One region of the Paenibacillus sp. tmac-D7 genome, then DNA from elsewhere that is predicted to be linked to it. Evidence: riboswitches for the same ligand, from Rfam matches in the RefSeq annotation. Region 1 holds a riboswitch; each other region holds the start of a gene.
The links. A riboswitch is a leader RNA that binds a small molecule or an ion and turns the genes downstream of it on or off. The one in region 1 is predicted to bind cyclic di-AMP.
Positions count from the first base shown of each region.

Region 2: linked by a shared signal. The riboswitch ahead of FKP33_RS11410 (APC family permease) and the one ahead of FKP33_RS13380 (TrkH family potassium uptake protein) in region 1 are both predicted to bind cyclic di-AMP.
Region 3: linked by a shared signal. The riboswitch ahead of FKP33_RS08895 (hypothetical protein) and the one ahead of FKP33_RS13380 (TrkH family potassium uptake protein) in region 1 are both predicted to bind cyclic di-AMP.

Region 1 is NZ_VIDW01000016.1:98,908-103,520, forward strand. Features, by position in the region: gene uvrC (excinuclease ABC subunit UvrC) at 1-108, shown strand, start outside; gene FKP33_RS13375 (CPBP family intramembrane glutamic endopeptidase) at 65-1,696, opposite strand; cyclic di-AMP (ydaO/yuaA leader) riboswitch at 1,934-2,084, shown strand; gene FKP33_RS13380 (TrkH family potassium uptake protein) at 2,155-3,507, shown strand; gene FKP33_RS13385 (potassium channel family protein) at 3,521-4,186, shown strand; gene FKP33_RS13390 (cation:proton antiporter) at 4,240-4,613, shown strand, end outside.
Region 2 is NZ_VIDW01000013.1:45,698-50,310, forward strand. Features, by position in the region: gene FKP33_RS11400 (CynX/NimT family MFS transporter) at 1-147, shown strand, start outside; gene FKP33_RS11405 (hypothetical protein) at 287-601, opposite strand; gene FKP33_RS11410 (APC family permease) at 702-2,465, opposite strand; cyclic di-AMP (ydaO/yuaA leader) riboswitch at 2,689-2,877, opposite strand; cyclic di-AMP (ydaO/yuaA leader) riboswitch at 2,965-3,165, opposite strand; gene FKP33_RS11415 (cold-shock protein) at 3,422-3,652, opposite strand; gene FKP33_RS11420 (cold-shock protein) at 3,722-3,922, opposite strand; gene FKP33_RS11425 (helix-turn-helix domain-containing protein) at 4,193-4,417, opposite strand.
Region 3 is NZ_VIDW01000009.1:74,326-78,938, forward strand. Features, by position in the region: gene FKP33_RS08880 (zinc-binding dehydrogenase) at 1-979, shown strand, start outside; gene FKP33_RS08885 (GapA-binding peptide SR1P) at 1,266-1,427, shown strand; gene thiM (hydroxyethylthiazole kinase) at 1,596-2,408, shown strand; cyclic di-AMP (ydaO/yuaA leader) riboswitch at 2,478-2,616, shown strand; gene FKP33_RS08895 (hypothetical protein) at 2,784-3,128, shown strand; gene FKP33_RS08900 (DedA family protein) at 3,209-3,811, shown strand; gene FKP33_RS08905 (diguanylate cyclase domain-containing protein) at 3,930-4,613, shown strand, end outside.

The sequences.
Region 1 (4,613 bases):
TCCTTGAACGGCCCCGCCGAAGGAGCCGAAGCCGGGCCCGGCGCAAGCGATAGCGCCGACCCGATTACGGATGGCGCAGCGGCGGATTCGACGGGGATCGAGGCCTGAAGCGCCCGTGCAGCCTGTGCAGCAGCCAACCGACGACAGCCGGCGCGAAGAAGTACGCGAGGCCGACGGCGGCTTGCCTGTCGTCGCCGCTGTACATCAGCGAGAAGCCCATCAGGATGCTGTCCATCGCCGCGTGGGCGAACAGGGCGGTCAGGAAGCCGTACCGCAAGTACGCGTAACCGAACACGATGCCGATGACCGACACCTCTACAAGCCGGGTGTACACCGGGTATACCGGGTACTGGGTGTGACTCATCGCCCAGATGACGCTAGGCACAAGCACCGCCACGAAAGGACGGCGTGTCAGCTTCAGCATAAGCGACACGCCGAGCACCCGGTAGACGGCTTCCTCGGAGATGGCTGCAGACCAGGCCAGCAGCGGAAACCATTCGGGGTGCAGCATATTGTACACCGAATCGGTCGGGTCGTTCACGGCCCAGACGTCGAACAGCTCGGTGGCGGCGAAGAACAACGCCTGCTGGATGCCGAGAATGAACAGGGCGATCACATATCCGCTGCTCATCGCCTGCTTCACTTGCCCGCCGAAGTCCGCATCACGCCATACGGCCCACGGGCGTTCGCCCCGGTCAAGCGTCAGCCGGCTTCCGGCAACCAAGGCGAAGTAAGAGGACAACGCCATCAGCGCCACATAGATGTTGCTGATCCACAAGTACAACACCGCATCCGGCTCCGAAGGACCGCTGCCGTGCATCGTACGGAAGGCGGGCATCAGATTGTAGTTATTGCTCACATAGATCGCCAGGAACACGATCGACAGCAGCGCGCCGCGCGCGAAGTCGATCTGTTTGCGCTGCCGTACGACGAGGATCAAGGCGGCGAGCGCCATCAGCAGCGATGCGAACAAGCTGATCCGCGTCATCAGAGCGGACCGCTCGTCCTGCATCTGCTGCCAGAGCGTGAAGCTTTCCGGCGGCGGGAATGCCGGGCGGAACGACACCGCTTGCCCGTTCGCCGTCTGCACGTGCAGCTCCAGCGGGGCTTCGCCGATCCGCTCCGTCTTGCTGACGAATACGAATTCGCCGGGCGGGCGTTTGTCCGCAGCGCTGCCAGCCAGTGTGAACGCAGCCGGATCGAAGCCCATATCGCGGACGGCGCTTACGGCGATCGAGGACGTATCCGTTTCCGCCGCCGGCCGCGCTTCGGTTTTGGCCGTCGGCGCTTTCGAAGCGCTATAGCTGATCACCTGACGGTTGTTGAAGTTGACCCCGATGTAATAGGTGGCTTGCCCATCGCGGATTTCCACTTCGTAATAATCGATTGGATAACGCTTCTCGAACCGCTTTCGATACTCTTCCTCCAAGCCTTCCTTCTGGATGTACCCGCTGCGAACCGTGTTCGATTGAAACAACGTATCCGCCGTGCGGCCGGGCGAGAGCCCGAATTTGTGATCGGCGAAGGCGATCGCGAGGTCGGCCGCTTCCGCTTTACTAATGGCAGGCGCCGCCTGCGCTTCCCCGTCAAGATCGTTGTGGTCCTGAATCAGCGGGGCGAGATAAGATAGCCCGAAGTACAGCAGAAGACCGATGACCGCCAGCCATAAGGGGGGACGAGAAACTTTGTTGGGCATGACACACTCCTTATCCGGTAAATCGTAACAGCTTATCTTAATCGTATTCTCCGTTATGGCCATCCATGCTAATAGGGTAATCTCATGATATCACGAGAAACCGCCGGAAAAAACAAGCAAGGAGAAGACTTCACCGTTTGAGAGCGCTGTCATGTATCGTAATGTTCCGAAAATCCTTCCTTTTCCGCCAAATAGAGCTTTGTACTTCGTTCCAAAGAACCTTATAATTCATATCAATTGAATAAGAAGCCGAATTTCTTCAAGAAAACGGGGGAACCATGAATCATAGGGGTGAATTCCGTGCAGGGCCGGGTAACGGGCCGCATGGATAGGGGGCCTGTATACCCGAATCCGTCAGCTAACCTCGTAGGCTTGTGTTACAGGAACCTTGGATGGCACTGGGTTTCCCGTGTCTTTTTTTTGTTGTTCATAAAAAGTTGAGAAGGTGCAGGTTCAGGATGAAATCCAAATCGAAAAAAATCGAGCTTACCCCGCCGCAAATTTTGGTCATCGGGTTCGCCTTGATCATACTGGCGGGCGCCGGCTTGTTAACGCTCCCGGTGTCAGCGGCGTCCGGGGTGCCGACGCCTTTCCTGGACGCGTTGTTCACGGCGACCTCGGCGACCTGTGTGACCGGTCTGGTCGTAGTCGATACAGGCACTCATTGGTCTTTATTCGGCAAGATTGTCATTATTTCGTTGATTCAGGTCGGCGGTCTCGGGTTCATGACCATGGCCACCCTGTTCGCCTTCGCCTTGAAGAAGCGGCTTTCGCTGAAAGAACGGCTCATTCTTCAAGAAGCGATGAATCAGGGCAGCATGGAAGGCATCGTGCGCTTAATCCGTAAAGTTCTGGTGTACTCGTTGACGATCGAGTTCACAGCGGCTGTCATCTTCGCCATCCGGTGGTCGTTCGATTTAGGTCCGGTGCGTGCGCTGGGGTATGGGGTGTTTCATGCGATCTCGTTCTTTAACAACGCCGGGTTCGATCTGTTCGGTCCGATTACCGGCCGGTTCTCCAGCATTACGGCTTACGCGGACGATTATGTGATCAATATCGTCTCCATGGCGTTGATTATATTAGGAGGGATCGGGTTTGTCGTCCTGTCCGACTTGATGGAGTACAAGCAGCGCCGCCGGCTGTCGCTCCATTCCAAGGTCGTGTTGAGCGCGAGCGGCATTCTGATCCTGGTCGGGGCCATCGTCATCTTCATCTTTGAATTTACGAATCCGAAGACGCTTGCCACGCTTAACTGGAACGGTAAAATACTGGCTTCGTTCTTTCAATCGGTCTCCCCTCGAACGGCCGGCGCGAACAGCATCGACATCGCGGGCATGAGGCAGGCGTCGCAGTTTTTCATTATTGTTCTCATGTTCATCGGGGCGTCCCCGGGATCGACGGGCGGCGGGATCAAGACGACGACGTTCACGACGCTGATCGGGGCGATTATCGCGATGATCCGGGGGAAAGAGGATATCGTGCTGTTCCATAACCGGCTCGGCAAAGACCGGATTCTTAAAGCGATTACGTTAACCATGATCGCCTTGTTCTGGGTCATCTTCGTCACCATGCTGCTGTCCACGACGGAAGATCACAATTTCCTGATGATTTTGTTCGAAGCGACGTCGGCTTTCGGCACGGTCGGACTGACGATGGGGCTCACGCCCGATTTGACCACGTTCGGCAAGTTGATGATCGCCCTTACGATGTTTATCGGCCGGCTCGGTCCGTTGACGCTCGCGTATGCGCTCGGTCCGAAGGCAGAGAAAGAGCTGTTCAGATACCCGGAAGGGAAAATTACGATTGGATAGGGAGAGGCATTCGATGAAACGCAGTCAGTACGCGGTAATCGGACTCGGCCGTTTCGGCTCGAGTCTGGCAAAGGAGCTCATACAGCTCGGTTATGAAGTAATGGGGATCGATATGGACGAGGAAGCGGTAGAAGAAATGAGCGAAGAGCTCACGCACGTCGTCGTTGCGGATTCGACGGACGAAGATGTCATTCGTTCGCTTGGGATCCGGAATTTTGATTGCGTGATCGTAGCGATCGGCGACGATATTCAAGCCAGCATCCTGACGACGATCCTCTTGAAGGATATCGGGGTGAAGATGGTTGTGGCCAAGGCGTTGTCCGAGCTGCACGGGAAGGTGCTGCATAAGATCGGCGTCGACCGGGTCATTTTTCCGGAACGGGATATGGGCATTCGCGTCGCGCATCAGCTGGTTTCCCCGAATCTGCTCGATTATATCGAGCTGTCGAAGGAGTACACGATCGCCGAGCTGGCCGTTCCGAAGTGTTTGGATGGTCTGTCGTTGAAGGAGCTTGATACCCGGGCTCGTTATGGCTGCAGCGTCGTCGCTATCAATAAGAAGCATGGCGACGTGATCATCGCGCCGACGGCTACCGATACCGTAGACGAGAAGGACGTCATGGTCATCATTGGCACGAACGAACAGATCGAGCATTTCGAGAACGCCTTGGTTCGTTAAGGCTTTGTTAGACGATCGACCGTTGGGTTTATATAGGAAGGAGCCGCGGAGAGTTGGAGAATGCCGTACTTATCGAGCATGTCATCTTTTTAATCGTTTCCGTCTTATTTCTGGGCATGATTTTCGGAAAAGCGGCGAATTGGCTGAAACTGCCGGACGTCGCTCTCTTTTTGGCCGCAGGCATGATCGTCGGTCAAGGGCTGCACCTGATTCACGAGCCGAGCAGCTCGTTCACGAATCAATTCATCTTAACCGTCGGTTCCGCGCTCATCTTATTCGACGGGGGGCGCAACATCCGGATGTCGGGCCTTCGCCAGGTATGGGTCACCCTTACCTTGCTAAGCGTGCCGGGCGTGCTGATTACGTGCGCGGTCGTCGCTTTCGCCGCCCATTACCTGCTGGGGATCCCGTTCATGTATGCGGTGCT
Region 2 (4,613 bases), on a different contig from region 1:
CTGTTCGGGTTTCTTCATGACGTGACCAACACTTGGGCAATTCCGTTGTTAATCACTGTGGCGGCCAGTCTTCTGCTGCTGTCCGTGGGCCTCGGGGCCGGACGCAACGCGTATGTGACAGCCGGCAGCAAGAAAGAATCATCATGAGATCAAAGCTTTGTTGGAGCGGATTTACCCGATGATTTAACTGGAGCGTAATCTGAAGCAGGACCTTCGCAATTGCGGAGGTCCTGCTTCAGATTCGTGCGGGGCAGGGGGCCGCCGGCACAAAAATCTTCGCTTGATATTACGGATAAAAGGATTCGTTCTTCAACCAAGTTCCACCCTCATCGGTGCTCCGGTAAAACATCGTTGCCGACCGGAGCGCTCCCCGTGCCGCCTCTTCGACTGAAGCAAACCGATTGTCCGTTGAAACGTACGGGTTGGCATTATCCGCTCCTCTATAATAATGACTTAGTTCATAAAAGTAATGACCGGCTTCATTCTTCAGGATTTTAATTCCGACTTCTTTACCATCAATGCGAGCCTTTAAAGCCTGGACGACCTCGTGAACAGCTTCAATATCAGGATGAAGATTCGCCAGCTTAAATAAATTCAACATCAGGTGCCTCCATTCGTGGATTTTGGTCTGAACGCAGCAGCTCTAATTAATGCTTCAAATGAAAAGGTACAGTCGAAATCGTAACGTCTTTTCGATTTAATCAATAGGCACGAATTAATATACTGGATTGATTATGCAGAAAATTGTGCCACCAACTCCTTGTAATAAATTGCGGAATCATCACCGTTACATAATCCGTCTCGCTGGTTTTCCATTCAATTGTATCGATAAATTTAATTAAAGGTCTCAGTATGCTCCGATAACTGGATTTTAAAATAACAAGCCGAACGCCTGAATTCCACTCCTCCCATTTTTTCTCCATCTTCTGTGCATCATCGTCGTCAAAAGCAACATAAACGGCAATAATGTTCTCTGATATCGACTTGGCATACCCGATCGTATTTAAAACGACCCGATTAACCCCTGCCACCGGGACAACGATCACATTTCCTTTGGTCACTGGCGTCTCTGCTATCGGATCAATCCGCAGTTCATTAGCCATATTCAGGTAATGCTTGTGGATACGAATAAAGAAATAGATAACAACCGGAAGGAAAAGGAATATGATCCATACTTGTGAAAATTTTGTAATCAAAAAGATTAAGCAGATGGAGAACGTTGTGATCATTCCGATTGTATTGATTAAAAAGCTGATAGCCCAACCCTTCGGTTTCATTTTCCACCAGCGGCGCATCATTCCTGTTTGGGACAAGGTAAACGGAATAAACACGCCTAAAGCATACAAAGGAATCAGGCCTTCCGTATGTCCCTGAGCAATAACAATTAAAATAGCCGATAAAACACCGAGTACGATGATCCCGTTTGAAAACCCGAGTCGATCCCCTCTGGCGGTAAACATACGGGGCATAAATTTGTCTTTTGCCATCATGTAGGCAAGCAGCGGAAATGCGGCATAGGCTGTATTCGCAGCGAGAAATAAGATCAAAGCCGTAGAAGCTTGTATGGCATAATACATGGGCCCCCGGCCAAACGTGGAAGCGGCGATTTGGGAAACGACGGTTTCTTCAGGTCTCGGTGTAATGCCATAGGTATAGGCTAGAAAACTAATCCCCATAAATAAGCTGCCTAAAATAAGTCCCATCATCATCAGGGTTCTTGCCGCATTTTTCTCCGCCGGTGCCTTGAAGTTAGGTATTGCATTAGATACGGCCTCAACCCCGGTCAATGCGGAACAGCCGGAACTGAAAGCCTTAAGGAGTATAAATAAACTAATTCCCGAGATTGCCATATCATGAGTTTGGGGCGCTGCAGAAACACCGCCTGCAGCATATTTATATAACCCGCTCAGGATAAGAAGCACAATTAGAGTGACAAACAGGTAAACCGGATAAGCAAGGATAGAAGCCGATTCCGTGATTCCCCGTAAATTCATGATGGTCAAAAAAGCAATCATCACAATAGCAATGAGAACACGATGGTCGTGAAGGCCAGGGAAAGCGGATGTGATCGCATCGGTTCCAGCAGAAATACTAACAGCCACAGTTAAAATATAATCAACTAATAAGGATCCCCCTGCTAATAAACCGACAGGCACCCCCAGATTCTCCTTCGATACGATGTATGCCCCGCCCCCCGTCGGATAAGCATATATGGTTTGGCGATAGGAAAGAATTAAAATCGTTAATAACCCTAATACAGCAATGGAAATCGGAATGGAATACCATAATGCCACAAAACCTACTGTCATTAAAACCAGCAATATTTGTTCCGTGCCGTAAGCAACAGAAGACAGTGCATCCGATGATAATACGGCAAGAGCCTTAAATTTGCTCAACTTCTCTTCCGCGAGTTCTTCGGATTTCAAAGGACGACCGATTAAGAACCGTTTCAAAGCAGACATCATCTTGAATGCTTCCCCCTTTTGAAGCCGATTCTCTGCTTCATGATTTGGATATTTTACCCGATGTTGCTGTGTTTTTATCCACATTAAATATCAACTCCTAAAGTCACAAACGGTTGTACATCTTCAAATCCTAAAGAGACATAAAAAAAGAAGCCTGACAGAAGAGGACTCTTCTCGCGGCTTCCTGGGTACGGCAAAAAAACCGTATCTTTCGCACGACAAAATCGCCTCTCTTTTTACGCTTACGAGGTTAGCTGACGGATTCGGACGTAAGAGTCGCCCTATTCTAAGCAAATGTACAAATGTACGGGATTGCTTTAGAAATTCACCCCAAAGTAATAAGCGGTGTAACAACCTTGCCCATTACCGAATGGTTCCCCCGATCCCCTAAAGGACTCAGCGATAAAGACGCATTTCATTTTTGATATCCCGGTTTTTGGCAATAAAAAGCCACAGAGGCGCTTCCCCTGTGGTCACGTTAGACGATCACAGTTTCCCCATCTCCTCCACACAACGCTTACGAGGTTAGCTGACGGATTCGGGTGGTGAGAGTTGCACCCTACCTCGGACAAAAACACTACCGATGTTTGTGTCCAAGGATTCACCCCTTCAAACTTTGATTTTTGGCTCTCACACCAATAAGCAAAGCTCGAGTTTGGTTCCCCCGCTTTCCCAAAGGGAAATTAAGCGAATTAGAATTAGAAACGTTATTTTGTTTTCATGAGTTGTATCATACGCTTATTCAAAAAAGCTGTAAAACAGATGAAATCAAGATATTAGACATCGTTTTGATAAAACGACGCGTGATACCGCTTACATATCATGCGGTCTTTTATTTCATGCTTTTTACTCGATGAATCGCGTTTTTTCTTTTCCCCAACAACCAAAAAGCCTTCATCTCACGATCCCTCTTATAGAGGAAACGTAAAAAGAAGGCTTGATTAGGGGGGCGACAGCTAAGAAATCTGCACACCTTTTTTAAGTGATTTAAAGTCGATGTTCGAGTTTAAGAGCAACGGCAGTATCTTCATGCTGCTTACCATCGGAGCAAGACACTGTCGGCAAATCGGCTGACATTCAAAGGCAAAGTTGTCACGAATCCAACCCTTACAGTCTTCATTTTCACATGACCAAATCATCGTATTTTCCGTAGGGATATCCTCTAACAATTTTTTCCGAAAATACATGATGAACCCCTCCTTATGATCCAAAAGAAAAGCTGCCCTCCATATTTGTTAGGGCAGCTTGCTTTGGGTTTACAGCTTTACAACATTTTCGGCTTGCGGACCGCGATTTCCTTGTACGACATTGAATTCAACACGTTGACCTTCATCTAACGATTTGAAACCATCGCCTGTGATTGCACTGAAATGCACGAACACGTCGTTGCCGCCTTCCACTTCGATAAAACCAAAACCTTTTTCAGCATTAAACCATTTCACTGTACCTGTTTGCATAATATGACCTCCAAATTTTTATTTAACATGTACTTTTTATTTTTGGAAACAAATAAAAAATTCACACATTGAAAAAGGTACCATCGCACAAATGATAACCCTTTGCAATATGTGAATCAAGGTTTCAAATATATGATTAAAGTAATCATACCACACTCAAACGCAAAGGGCAAGTTTTTCTCTCCTCCACAAACCAAAAAGCCCTCGTCTTACGATTCTCCGCAAAGAAGAACCGTAAAAAGAAGACTTTGTTAGGTCCATTGGATTTCCTCAGATCTGCAGCTCCCCAAGCTTAATCAGCTCGACAACCGCTTGCGAACGCCCTTTTACATTTAATTTCTGCATGACGTTGGAGATATGGTTGCGTACGGTTTTCTCACTGATAAACAGCTGCTGCGCGATATCTTTCGTCGTTTTGTCCTGCACCAGCAGTTCAAATACTTCGCGTTCGCGATTGGTGAGTAAAAATTTACTTTTGTGATCGCTGCCCTTCAAATGTCACCCCTCCTTGCCCGGGTTTTTGTATCAATACAAGGTCTAGGGATACAGTCAGATTCAGTTTATGAAGGATCACGTATACTGGTGCGGCAACCGTCCAAAAATGGGCGAGACGATGAGGCATCGCAGCTATTGGCGGGGAATCCGCCAGGGTACGGTTTTCCGGCATACGGTTATGGTTACATCTTAAGAT
Region 3 (4,613 bases), on a different contig from region 1:
AGATCCGAAGCCGGCGGAAGATGGCGTTCTGCTGAAAGTTATGGCGAATGGCGTATGCCGAAGCGATCATCACTTTTGGGAAAGCGGTCTCGTTCCCGTTAATATTCTCGGCCATGAATTTAGCGGCGTTGTGGAAGAGGTAGGCAGCAAAGTGACCCGGTTTAAGAAGGGCGATCGAGTCACGGTGCCGTTTTCCGGAAGCGAAGGCGCTTGTCCGCATTGTGTAAGCGGCCATTCCCATCTTTGCGATTCGCTCTTGATGCCCGGCTTAACGTATCAGGGCGGCTACGCCGAATATGTGGCGGTTCCTGTCGCTGACCGGAATATGATCCATTTGCCCGAAGAAATCAGTTTTGCCGAAGCATCGGCCCTGGGCTGCCGATTTATTACCGCTTTCCACGGCATCGTGGACCGGGTTCAGGTGCTTCCCGGCGAGTGGGTTGTTGTTTACGGCTGCGGAGGGGTAGGTCTATCGGCGGTCAATATCGCCTCCGCTATGGGGGCGAATGTGATCGGCGTGGACATCAACGATGCCAACCTCGATTTGGCGAAGCAAATGGGAGCCGCTTACACGGTCAACAGCAGGACGACCGATCCGATTGCAGCCGTCAACGAAATGACACAAGGCGGAGCGGATGTGTCGGTAGACGCGCTCGGGCTGTCGCAGACGGCGGTTAGCGCGATCAGAAGCTTGCGCAAGCGCGGCCGGCATCTTCAAATCGGCATGACGTCGAAGCAGGATGCGGGGTCCATCGCGATTCCGGTCGATGAGATGATCCTGAAAGAACTTTCTTTCATTACGAGCTTCGGCATGCCGGCGCATCGCTATCATGCTGTACTGCCCCTCGTATCCAACGGGAAATTGACGCCGGGGAAAATGGTGACGCGAGAAGTTTCGCTTTCCGAGGTGAACGGCATATTCGAGGAAATGAGCAGCTTTACAAATACGGGAACGTATGTCGTCACCAAGTTCGGGTAAAGCGGCGTTGGCCGGCAGCTGCCGGTATAGTCGTGTTGGCGGGCGCCGGCAATGCAGGTCAAACTCGGCGAGTTGTGAGCAATAAAGGAAGAATTTCTGCTATTCCGTGTGTACTTAATGAAATTACAACCTGAATTAAATATTTTATTCGAGATTATCGTTAAATATAACGACATAAATAAGAAGAATAGTGTATAATAAACAGGAATAACATGTTATTGAAAAGGCGAATGCCAGCTTGGCTGCCGAGCTAATCCGACTTCATGAAAGAAAGGATGGATCATGCATGGAAAACTCCTCGATTAGCGTAGACCTGGGTGTAATCTTGTGTAAGCATTGCGCTGAAATTATTGGCACGTTCGATTCCGAGAAGGTGACTACGTATTATTCGGATTGCCAGGAGCCGGACTGCTTGGAAACGAGAAAGAACCCCAATAACCAACAATGAAAGCTATCGGGAAAGCTCTGCAACATGATCAAACCTAACGGGATTTGAAGCTCTCGCGGGTGTATGGCGGGGGCTTCTTTATTTATATCTGTGCGCTCGTATAAAGCGCTTGGCAAACCATCCGCGATATGAGATAGTATCATGTAACCGGAAGAAGGGGATGGGGTAATGAACGTTCAATATTTCGCGGATATTCTTGATAAGGTGCGGATCCATAAACCGCTCGTGCACAATATTACGAATGTAGTCGTAACGAATTTCACGGCGAACGGCCTGCTGGCCTTAGGAGCATCGCCGGTTATGGCATATGCTCACGAAGAGGTTGCAGAGATGGCGCAAATCGCCGGCGCCCTCGTCTTGAATATAGGCACGCTGGACGACCGTATCGTTCACGCCATGCGGATCGCGGGGCAATCGGCGAACGCGCATGGCGTTCCGATTGTTTTCGATCCGGTGGGAGCCGGGGCGACGGCATATCGCACGGAAACGGCCCGTTCGCTCATGAAGGAGCTGCGGATCTCGGTACTTCGAGGCAATGCTGCGGAAGTGGCTAACGTCGTCGGGAAATCGTGGAGCATTAAAGGCGTGGACGATGCAGGCAGTGCGGCCGGGGAAGTGCCTGCGCTTGTCCGGCAAGCGGCGCGGGCGATGAGCTGTGTCGTCATCGTCACAGGCCGTGACGATTATGTGAGCGACGGCGAGGCGACGTATCGGGTGAGCAATGGTACGCCGCTGCTGACCCAAGTGACCGGAACAGGCTGCTTGCTGACTTCGGTGGTCGGCGCCTTCCTTGCGGTGGAGAACGATCAAGCGGCTGCTGCTGTGGCGGCATTGGCTTATTATGGGGTTGCCGCAGAGCGAGCGGTCCAGATCGCCGGCTCCGACAATCCGGGCAGTTTTCAGATCGAATTGCTGAATCAGCTGCACAAGACGGATGGCGAAGTTGTACGTCGGCAGGCGAAAATAACTCGCGTGGAGTAAGCGACCGGAACAACTTCTCAATGAATTGTAAGATTTTGGATTATTGACTTGCGAATAGCAGTTTTGTATGATGAAATCACGCTTAATTTCCGGTTTACACGAAACCGGAAAGCGGGGGAACCAATGAAATTGGGGCGAATCATTCCATGTAGGGAACCATCTTTCCCGAGCCCGACAGCTAACCTCGTCAGCAGTAGATGGGTCAAATTGTGTATGTATGCAGACTTGCATCGTTGACCCGTGAATCCGGGTCTTTTTGTGCTCCAGACCCGTCGCAGTCCAGGACGATAAGCGCTAGATGATAGCGCATCCTGGCTGGATTCGGGTCTTTTTTGTTTTTATGATAACATCATAGCTTAAGTAAGGAGGATCATGATGCTCCAGCGAATTACTTCTTCCCACCTGCAAGAACTGACAGATGTTCAAAAAGAATACCTGCGAAACCATTGGATTCCACAAGAAGGCGAATATATAGCTATGGGTGACCACGAAGAGATGATTTATTACTTGAACGGGGTCGAGAAACATAAAGCGCTTCCATTATTAACGATCGGACAAATGTTAAGCTACTTAAATAAACATGACCATTCCGTCCGTATTCAACATGTTTCCGGAGAATGGGTCGTGCAGACCTCTATGATTGAAACGAAGGCTATTGAATTAAGTCATGCTTTATGGGAAGCGTTTAAATCGGTTTTGGACAAGAACACAACACGATGATGTTGTGTTCTTGTTTGTATGAGACCTGAAACCGTCGATTTTTTTTCGCGTATTGCTAAGGAAACAAGATGAGGTGAGTAATGGAACAGATATTATTGGAGTTTATTGGCTATTTCAAACAATTATCGTACATAGGCGTCGTTTTGGCGCTGACTTTCGAGTTTGTTCCGGCAGAGCTGGTTCTTCCCCTCGTCGGTTATTGGGTCTATGAAGGGGATATGAACTTGGGGCTGGCTATTCTGGCAGGGACAGTCGGAGGGGTAACAGGACCCTTGACTCTATACGCATTAGGAAAGTATGGGGGGAGGCCGGTGATAATAAAGTTTGGCAAGTTCTTTTTTATACGGACGAAAGAGATTGATAAGGCCGAACGATTTTTCCATAAGTATGGGGCGGGCGTAGCTTTTCTGGGCCGGTTTATCCCGGGGGTTCGGACCGCTGTTTCGCTTCCGTGCGGCATGGCCAGAATGAGTGTCTGGAAGTTCTCGTTATTTACGTTTTGTGCCATGCTGCCTATAACGAGTTTATACGTTTATCTTGGGTACAAGCTTGGTCCCAATTGGCACGAGGTCGGGGAGCTGGCGAAGGGGTATTTGTTCCCGGTTGCCGCCGTGATTGTGGCCGGTCTTCTCGTTTATTCAGCTGTGAAATTATTCAATCGCAATAAAGAAAGAACGACGTAGGAGACGAAAGACGGTGTGGTTTTTGAATGGTAAAATTTTAACGGGCATGGAGGATGCGGATGGTTCATGTCGAATATGTGAGTAATTATTTTACCTTCACGGAACTGAGATGGTGCCCATGTTAGAACATATAAAAGAGAAGACAAGTGATTACCTGCTGACATTAATTCAAATCATGCCTGATATCATTGTTTTTAAAGACGGTAAAGGGGCATGGGTTGAAGCGAATGATGCTGCGCTGCAGTTATTTGAGTTAGACCGTGACGCGTATAAGGGGAAAACAAATCTTGATTTTCAACGTTCTAAGCCGCATATGGAAGAGTTTTTTCATACATGCGAAGAAACCGACAATGAAGCCTGGAGACGAGGCAAAACGATTCATTTTGAAGAAAAATTCAAGCGTTCCGACGGCTCGACCGTAATTATCGAGTTTATTAAAGAACCTGTTATGGCCGAGGATGGTCGGCGGGAGTGGTTAATTGTTGTCGGCCGCGACATTACTGAACGAAAGTTAATTCAAGATCATTTGAACGAGCAAAATGTGGTTCTGGAAATGGTTGCCAAAGGCAGGCCGCTACAAGATATTTTAGGTCACATTATTGAATTTGTAGAGAAGCAAACAGAGGCTGTTTGTTCCATTCTGCTGCTTGAAAACGATTTATTAAAACATGGAATGGCTCCCCGTCTTCCGGCTTCTTTCTTGCGGGCTGTAGACGGCATACGAATTGGACCGGACATGGGTTCTTGCGGAACCGCCGCCTATTATAACAAAAATATTATTGTATCTGACATTGAGAATGAT